DNA from 2 places in the Bradyrhizobium sp. 25ACV genome. Region 2 is predicted to be linked to the other one. Evidence: predicted binding sites of a transcription regulator. Region 2 holds the regulator's gene; the other holds the start of a gene.
The links. The regulator LexA, encoded in region 2, represses DNA repair genes until DNA is damaged. The targets are predictions, from matches to a motif close to TGTTCNNNNTGTGTTCNG.

Region 1: a site for LexA is predicted at 2,722-2,739, ahead of RAD04_RS19760 (DNA recombination protein RmuC). Genes of this name have one in related genera too.

What each region holds. Positions count from the first base shown of each region.
Region 1 is NZ_JAVAYO010000008.1:74,537-78,723, forward strand. It holds gene RAD04_RS19755 (AmpG family muropeptide MFS transporter) at 1-1,293, opposite strand, end outside; gene RAD04_RS19760 (DNA recombination protein RmuC) at 1,494-2,690, opposite strand; gene def (peptide deformylase) at 2,862-3,386, shown strand; gene fmt (methionyl-tRNA formyltransferase) at 3,528-4,187, shown strand, end outside.
Region 2 is NZ_JAVAYO010000006.1:54,584-58,770, forward strand. It holds gene RAD04_RS15390 (hypothetical protein) at 1-51, shown strand, start outside; gene RAD04_RS15395 (molybdopterin molybdotransferase MoeA) at 279-1,490, shown strand; gene lexA (transcriptional repressor LexA) at 1,667-2,368, shown strand; gene RAD04_RS15405 (hypothetical protein) at 2,945-3,379, shown strand; gene RAD04_RS15410 (GAF domain-containing protein) at 3,585-4,187, shown strand, end outside.

The DNA of each region.
Region 1 (4,187 bases), on a different contig from region 2:
GATTGCCACCAGCACGCAGATCACGAAGAACAGCGGCCAGCCGGTCGTGTCCGCGACATAGCCCGCACTCGACGACAGATAGGTCCGCCCCACCGCCGCGAGCGCGGTGAGCAGCGCATATTGCGTCGCCGTGTGCAGCGGGTTCTGGCAGAGCGCCGAGAGGTAGGCCACGAAGATCACGGTGCCGATGGCGCTGGTGAAGTTCTCGGCGCAGATCGCGAGCGCCAGCGCCCATTGATTGGTGCCGACCACTGCGAGCCAGGCAAAGGACAAATTGGCCAGCGCCTGCACCACGCCACCGATCCAGAGCGACATTGCCAGCGGATAGCGCCGCGCGACGAAACCACCGGCAAACCCGCCGATCAGGGTCGCGGCGAGGCCGACGCCCTTCACGATCGCCGCATAGTCGTTGCGGGTGAAGCCGAGGTCGATCACGAACGGCGCCGTCATCGTGCCCGAGAAGGCATCGGTGAACTTGAACAGAACGACGAAGGCGAGCGCGGCGAGTGCGTCCTTGCGCGACAGGAATTCGGAGAACGCGCCGATCGCCGCGCTCAACACACGCGCAAATGCGGTCTCGGTTTGTGTCGCAGCTTCCGCCTGTGCGGATTGCGGCGGCTCGGTCGCGGCCAGCGCGGTGATCGTGCCGATCAGCACCATCGCGGCCATCACCACATAGCCCCACATCCACGCCGAGGTGCGGGGTATGCCGGTGCCTTCGAAGCCCGAGACGATGAACAGCGCGCCCGCGGTCGAGACCAGCATTCCGATGCGATAGGCCGCAACGTAAGCCGCCATACCGGCAGCCTGCTCGCTCTCCGGCAGACTCTCGACGCGGAAGGCGTCGACCACGATGTCCTGCGTCGACGATGTCGTCGCCACCAGCAGTGCGCCGAGCGCGACGTAGAACGGCGAGCTGGCCGGGTCGGTCATCGCCAGCAGCAGGATCGCGACGATCAGGAGAAGCTGCGAGAACAAAAGCCAGCCGCGCCGCCGCCCGAACGCCCGGGTGAACAGCGGCACATGCAGCGCATCCACCAGCGGGGCCCACAAGAATTTCAGCGTGTAGGGCGTGCCGACCAGCGCAAACAGCCCGATGGTCTTCAGGTCAACCCCGGCCTCGCGCATCCACACCAGCAGCGTCGAGCCCGACAACGCCAACGGCAGGCCGGAGGAGAAGCCGAGAAACAGCACGATCAGCACCCGCGGCTGCAGGTAAACGGCAAGGCTGTCGCGCCAGGAGGCGGCGGGGGCGGAGGTCGCGGCGGGGGAGGTCGCGTCGGGAGCGGTCATGGGGCGGTGTTAGCAGATTCTGGCCGTGATGCCTCGTCTCCCTCTCCCCGTTCTTACGGGGAGAGGGCGGGGTGAGGGGCCTCTCTCCGCGGATGAAGTCGCGGAGGGACCCGTACCCCCTCACCAGGATCGCACCGGACGATGCTTTGCATCGCCGAGGCGATCCGACCTCTCCCCGCAAGCGGGGAGAGGTGAAGATGTCACTCCCCCGCCTGGAGCTTCCGCGGGAACAGCTCACCCGCGCCCGTCGCCACCAGCCGCGGCCCTTCCGCATCGCTCTTGCTGAAATCGAGCTCCTCGATGCGTCCTGCGCGCTTTTCGATCTTGTCGGCGGAGATCAGGATCTGGCGGACGTCCTCGTTCGCGTCGGAAAAGTGTTTCTGCAATTTGACCACGCGGTCGCGAAGGCGGCCGAGATCGTCGCCGAGCTTGATCACTTCGGTCTGAATCTGGTCGGCGGCATCGCGCATGCGCGCGTCCTTCATGATCTGCTGCATCACCTGGATCGCGAGCATCAGCAGCGAGGGCGACACCAGCACGACGCGGGCGCGATAGGCCTTCTGGATCACGTCGTCGAAGCCGTCATGGATCTCGGCGTAGACCGATTCCGACGGCACGAACATCAGCGCCATCTCCTGGGTCTCGCCGGTGACGAGGTATTTTTCCGCGATGTCGCTGACATGCTTCATCACGTCGCCGCGCAACCGCTGCGTGGCAACGCGCCGCTCCTCGTCGGTGCGGGCGTCGTGCAACGCCGTCATCGCCTCCAGCGGAAATTTCGCGTCGATGCAGAGCGGGCGCTGGTCGGGCAGGAACACGACGCAGTCCGGCCGCTTTCCCGTCGAGAGCGTGAACTGGAACTCGTAAGCGCCCTTCGGCAGACCGTCCTGGACGATCGCCTCCATCCGCGCCTGGCCGAAGGCGCCGCGCGACTGCTTGTTGGCGAGCACGTCGCGCAGGGTCGTCACCTGGGTGGTGAGATCGGTGAGGTTCTTGTGGGCGCTGTCGATGATGCCGAGCCGCTCGTGCAGCGCGCGCAGGCTTTCCATGGTGTTGCGGGTCGAGTGCTCCATCGATTGGCCGACGCGATGGGTTACCGAATCGAGCCGCTCGTTGACCGCGCGCGCCATCTCGGCCTGGCGTCCGGCCAGCGCCTGGGTCATGGCGTCGACCCTCCCAGAGGATTCGCTCTGGGCGCGCAGCACCTCGCTGAGGCGCTCCTCGAGCTCGTCGGCCCGGATCGCATGCGCCATCGCGAGTTCCGCGCCGCGCCGGCCCGAGCGGGCGATCACGACGGCAATTACCACCAGGAGGATGAGGACGAGGGCGCCGAAGCCGATCAGCGCATCGATCGTGCGCACCGGCCAGTCGCCCAACATGAAAATGATCTCGTTCATTCCGCCCTTCTAGCCGATTCGCTGGACTCCCGCGAACGAAGAGGGAACGGCGGCGGTTAACGACCCCCTAATTTTTATGGTTAACGAAAGCTGAAGTTTTATGGTTAGCGGGAGGTTGACGAGGTTCCTCTCCGCATTGACCGCATCCGGCATGGGGCTTAAATCGCGGCTATGGCCCTCAGAGAAATCATCATCCTGCCCGACAAGCAGCTGCGTCTGGTCTCCAAGCCGATCGAGAAGGTCACGCCGGAGATCCGCAAGCTTGCCGACGACATGTTCGAGACCATGTACGACGCGCCCGGCATTGGCCTCGCCGCGATCCAGATCGCGCAGCCGCTGCGGCTGATCACCATGGACCTCGCCAAGCGCGACGAGAACGGCGAGACCACGCCGCTGCCGCGCGTCTTCATCAATCCCGAGATCGTCGCCTCGTCCGAGGAACTGTCGGTCTACGAGGAAGGCTGCCTCTCGATCCCCGAATATTACGAGGAGGTCGAGCGCCCTGCGAAGGTGCGCGTGCGCTTTACCGATCTCGACGGCAAGGTGCACGAGGAGGACGCCGAAGGCCTCTATGCCACCTGCATCCAGCACGAGATCGACCACCTCAACGGCGTCCTGTTCGTCGACTATCTGTCGAAGCTCAAGCGCGACCGCGTGATGAAGAAGTTCGAGAAAGCCGCCAAGCGCGCGGAGTGAGTAGAGCTCGGCTCTCTCACGTCGTCATGGCCAGGCTTGACCCGGCCATCCACGCCTTGCTTGCTTTGTCGCCAAGACCGTGGATGCCCGGGACAAGCCCGGGCATGATGGGGAATCAGAACTCTCACCGAACGCAGCCACATGCCCCTCCGCCTGATCTTCATGGGCACGCCCGATTTCTCCGCGCCGACGCTGCTCGAACTCGTCGCGCATGGCCACGAGATCGTCGCCGTCTACACCCGCGCGCCGAAGCCCGGCGGGCGGCGCGGCCTGCAATTGCAGCCGACGCCGGTCGAGGAGGCTGCGCGAAAGCTCGGCATTCCCGTGCTGACGCCGAAGACGCTAAAGACCCAGGAAGCGCTCGACGAGTTCAGCGCGTTCGACGCCGATGCCGCCGTGGTCGTCGCCTATGGCATGATCCTGCCGCAGGCGGTCCTCGATGCGCCAAAACTCGGCTGCTACAATCTGCACGCCTCGCTGCTGCCGCGCTGGCGCGGCGCGGCGCCGATCAACCGCGCCATCATGGAGGGCGATGCCGAGAGCGGCGTGATGGTGATGAAGATGGATGTCGGTCTCGACACCGGCGATGTCGCCATGGCCGAGCGCCTCGCAATCACCGACAACATGACTGCACTCGATTTGCACGATCGTCTCTCCCGCCTCGGTGCCGATCTGATGGTGCGGGCGATGGCCGCGCTCGCCCGCGATGGGCTTCAGCTCAAGAAGCAGAGCGAGGACGGCGTTACCTATGCCGCCAAGATCGACAAGGCGGAGGCGCGGATCGACTGGAGCAAGCCGGCG
Region 2 (4,187 bases):
GCTCCCGACGTCGCGCTGGACGACGGGCCGGACCGGCCGAGCGGGAGTTGAGCGATGTTGGCCGTGGCACTCGTCATTCTCGTCCTCACCATGGCCACCCTCCTGCTGATCGGTCTCGTTCTCTGGATCATGCCACGCCAGGCCTGAGCCTGCCTTCCATCCAGGGCTGAAAGCGGCAGGATAAATCGTGCCCGCTCCGCAATTTTGCCTCTGCTCCCGCGCTCGGTTAGAAGACTGTCGGAACATTTCGTCCGAACGTGCCGAGCAGGAGTTTCGCCGTGGCCTTGATGCCGGTTTCCGACGCCCTTGCTGCGGTGCTGGCGGGTGCAGCGCCGCTGCCTGCAGAGACGGTTTCGCTCGACGAAGCCTACCATCGCGTGCTCGCGCAGGACGTCGCTGCGCGGCGCACCCAACCGCCCCAGGCGATGTCGGCGATGGACGGCTATGCCGTGCGCGCGGCCGATGCGGCGACAATCGATTCAAGGCTGATGATGATCGGTGAGGTCGCAGCGGGCCGTCCGTTCGCGGGAAAGGTCGGCGCCGGCGAAGCCGTGCGGATCTTCACCGGGGGCGTCGTTCCCGACGGCGCCGATGCTGTCGTGATCCAGGAGGACACGATCGCCGAGGGCCAGCACATAACGATCAAGGAAGCCGCGATCGTGGGTCGGCACATCCGCCCCGCCGGCGTCGATTTCCGCGAGGGCGACGTTCTCCTGTGCAAGGGAACCCGTCTGACGGAGCGCGATCTCGCCCTCGCCGCTGGAATGAATCACCCGCTTCTCGCCGTCTGCCGCCGTCCGAAGGTCGCGATCCTCGCCACCGGCGATGAACTGGTGATGCCGGGCTCAACGCCCGGGCACGGCCAGATCGTCTATTCCAACGGCTATGCCCTGCACGCGCTCGCCCGCAGCGAGGGCGCCGAGACCATCGACCTCGGTGTTGCCGCCGATACGCTGGAGGCCACCACCGCCGGCATCCGCCGCGCGCGCGAAAGCGGCGCCGACGTCCTGGTTACGACCGGAGGCGCATCGGTCGGCGACCACGATCTGGTCCAGCAGGCGCTCAAGGAAGAAGGCATCGCGATGGCGTTCTGGAAGATCGCGATGCGGCCCGGCAAGCCGATGATGCACGGACGGTTAGGGACGATGGGCGTCATCGGCCTGCCCGGCAATCCCGTATCGTCCTATGTCTGCGCCTTCCTGTTCATGGTGCCGCTGATTCGCGCGCTGTCGGGCCGTTCGGTGATTCATCACCATCGCGAGCGCGTCGTGCTGGGCCGCGATCTCAGCGCCAACGACCAGCGCGAGGATTATCTGCGCGCGCGCCTGGAAAAGCGCGACGATGGCACGCTCGTCGCCCTTCCCGTCAGCCATCAAGACTCCTCTCTGCTTGCGAATCTTGCTGCAGCACAGGTACTTCTCGTGCGCGCACCGTTTGCGCCAAAGGCCGAGGCCGGCAGCCCCTGCGAGATGCTAAGGCTCCCCGTCTGACCTGCGCGGCCACACGCATTCCGCGAGCTTCGCTCTGTTCACGGTAAATTAAGCAGTTGCGGAACATGTATCGAACATATAGTGTCCGTTCATGATTTGTTTCGAGGATGTAGCGGCTTATCGCTGAATTCATCGTCTCGGAATCGAACGACATCAACCGGGGGACTTTGGTCGAGATGTTAACGCGCAAACAATACGAGCTTCTGCGGTTCATCAGCGAACGCTTGAAGGAAAGCGGCGTGCCGCCGTCCTTCGACGAGATGAAGGATGCGCTCGATCTGCGCTCGAAGTCAGGCATCCACCGCCTGATCACCGCGCTCGAAGAGCGCGGCTTCATCCGCCGCCTGCCCAACCGCGCCCGGGCCATCGAAGTGATCAAGCTGCCGGAGCTCCAGGCTGCCGCCGGCAACCGACGCGGCTTCACGCCAAGCGTCATCGAGGGCAATCTCGGCAAGGTCCGCGCGAGCTCCAGCGCGTCCGCGGACGAGGGCGAGCGGCCCGTTGCGGTGCCGGTGATGGGCCGCATCGCGGCCGGCACTCCGATCGAGGCATTGCAGACCCGCAGCCACACCATCAGCGTGCCGCCCGACATGCTCGGCTCCGGCGAGCATTACGCGCTCGAAGTGCGCGGCGATTCCATGGTCGAGGCCGGCATCCTCGACGGCGACATGGCGTTGATCCAGCGCAACGAGAGCGCCGATACCGGCGACATCGTGGTGGCGCTGATCGACGACGAGGAAGCCACGCTCAAGCGTTTCCGCCGCCGCGGCGCCTCGATCGCGCTGGAGCCCGCCAACGCCGCTTATGAGGTGCGCATCCTGCCGCCGAACCGCGTGAAGATTCAGGGCAAGCTGATCGGGCTTTATCGCAAGTACTGATACCGGAACTACTCATACCGGAAGTACTCAGCGCCTCGCGCGCGCCTTCGATCGGCATCGCCGATCAGAGATTGGAGCGGATGATGGTCCGCTCCGGCTGGATAGTCTTTCTGGTACTGCACAGATTATCTGGCCCCTCCTTGTCCGCGACATCCCCGGCAGGCCGCGCGAAGCAACATCGCTTCGCGGCCTTTCGAGGTCGAGGGGGACAGCCCGAATGCGCCAGATCGTTTGAGCGCAACCGCAGCAACGCTGGGCGCGTCATCATGTCGGCCAGGACACGGCCGTGATCTAGAAAATCCGCAACGACCGCGATGCAGCGCGTACACAGCCGAGCTGGCGATACTCGGGCTGGCTGGTTTCGCCGGTCGTTGACGCGCGCCTGCCAAATGCACGGAAGCCGACTTTGTTCCTATCGAATTCGGAAAAGATGGAAAAGATAATGTGATCGGGGCTCGCGGATCCCAGCCGCAGATTTGCCTACAACCAAGCAGACCGTCACGTGCTTCCACTCTGGTAGGGGCCTGCGCCTCCGAAAGAGGTGCGGGTCGCTATCTCTGCATTGAGGAGCACCCGATGTGTGACTACAGCCTGCATGCCGTCGCGACGCGCCCCGCAGAAGTCGGCGAGACGATCGTCACGACAACATTCCGCGGCACCTCGACGCGCGGCTTCGCCTCCGAAGCCGATCTCTCCGTCGCAGTCTGCCTGCTGCCGGGAACGGAGCTCGCTTTCGCCGACAACGTCCGTTACGACAACCGCTGGATCTGGACGCGCACCGTCAACTCCCGCGTCGGCAAGTTCGGCAAGATCGATCCGCACATTCCCGATCGCCATCATGATGCGATCGAATTCCCGGACGGCAAATCCGTGCTGGTGACGCAGCTCGTCGAAGGCCAGCGCGCAACCGTGCTGCAACTGCCCGTGACCCAGCCGATCGGCGAGCGCGAGCACAAGCCGCAGATCATCGCCGACAGTCGCCCGACGGTCACGCGACTGCCGATCGGCTGACGCCCTCCGGCCGACGGGTCGAGGGCCAGGATTGAAATGCCGTCGCCGGCCGAGGCCGGCGAGCCCGGTGGGTTTTTGTTTCACGAAATTCGAGCGGCGAACCTCGTCGCCGCACGAAGTTTGGGCCGTCCTGCCTGAATTTTGAACCTCCGCTCCGCAGCCAAATGACCGATGCTGTCGTGGTTTGAGGCGGCGGACACGCTCGATGAAAACCTTCATTCGCGTCGTTGAACTCTGGGTGCCTGACCGGACGCGCATGCGGCTGGAATTCGGCGGCGGCCTCTACGATGAAGGGCTGTCCGCGTTCAAGGCCTTCAGCGAAGAGCTGAACTTCGGATATGACGAGGGGCTTCCAGGCAAGGCCTGGGCCTGCGGCCATCCAATCATCCTCACGAAATTCGCCAACTCCTATTTCAAGCGGACCGATCAGGCCGTCGCGGCCGGCCTCACTTGCGGCGTGGCGGTGCCGGTGTTCGCAGGCGAATTCCTGCAAGCCGTGATGGTGCTGTTCTGCGGCGGCGACGAGGCGCATGTCGGCGCGATCGAACTCTGGCACAACGATCCTGATCTCTCCCACGAGATGGGCCTCGTCGACGGCTATTACGGCGCAGCTGACATGTTCGAATTCAACTCCCGCCACACCAGATTTCCTCGCGGCTTTGGACTGCCCGGACGCACCTGGAAGGCTGGCCTGCCGCTGATCATCAAGGACTTGCACGACGCCAAGAGCTTCCTGCGCTGGGAGGACGCAGCCAAGGTCGGGATCAATCTCGGCGTCGGCGTGCCCTACCGAACCGGCACCGACCAG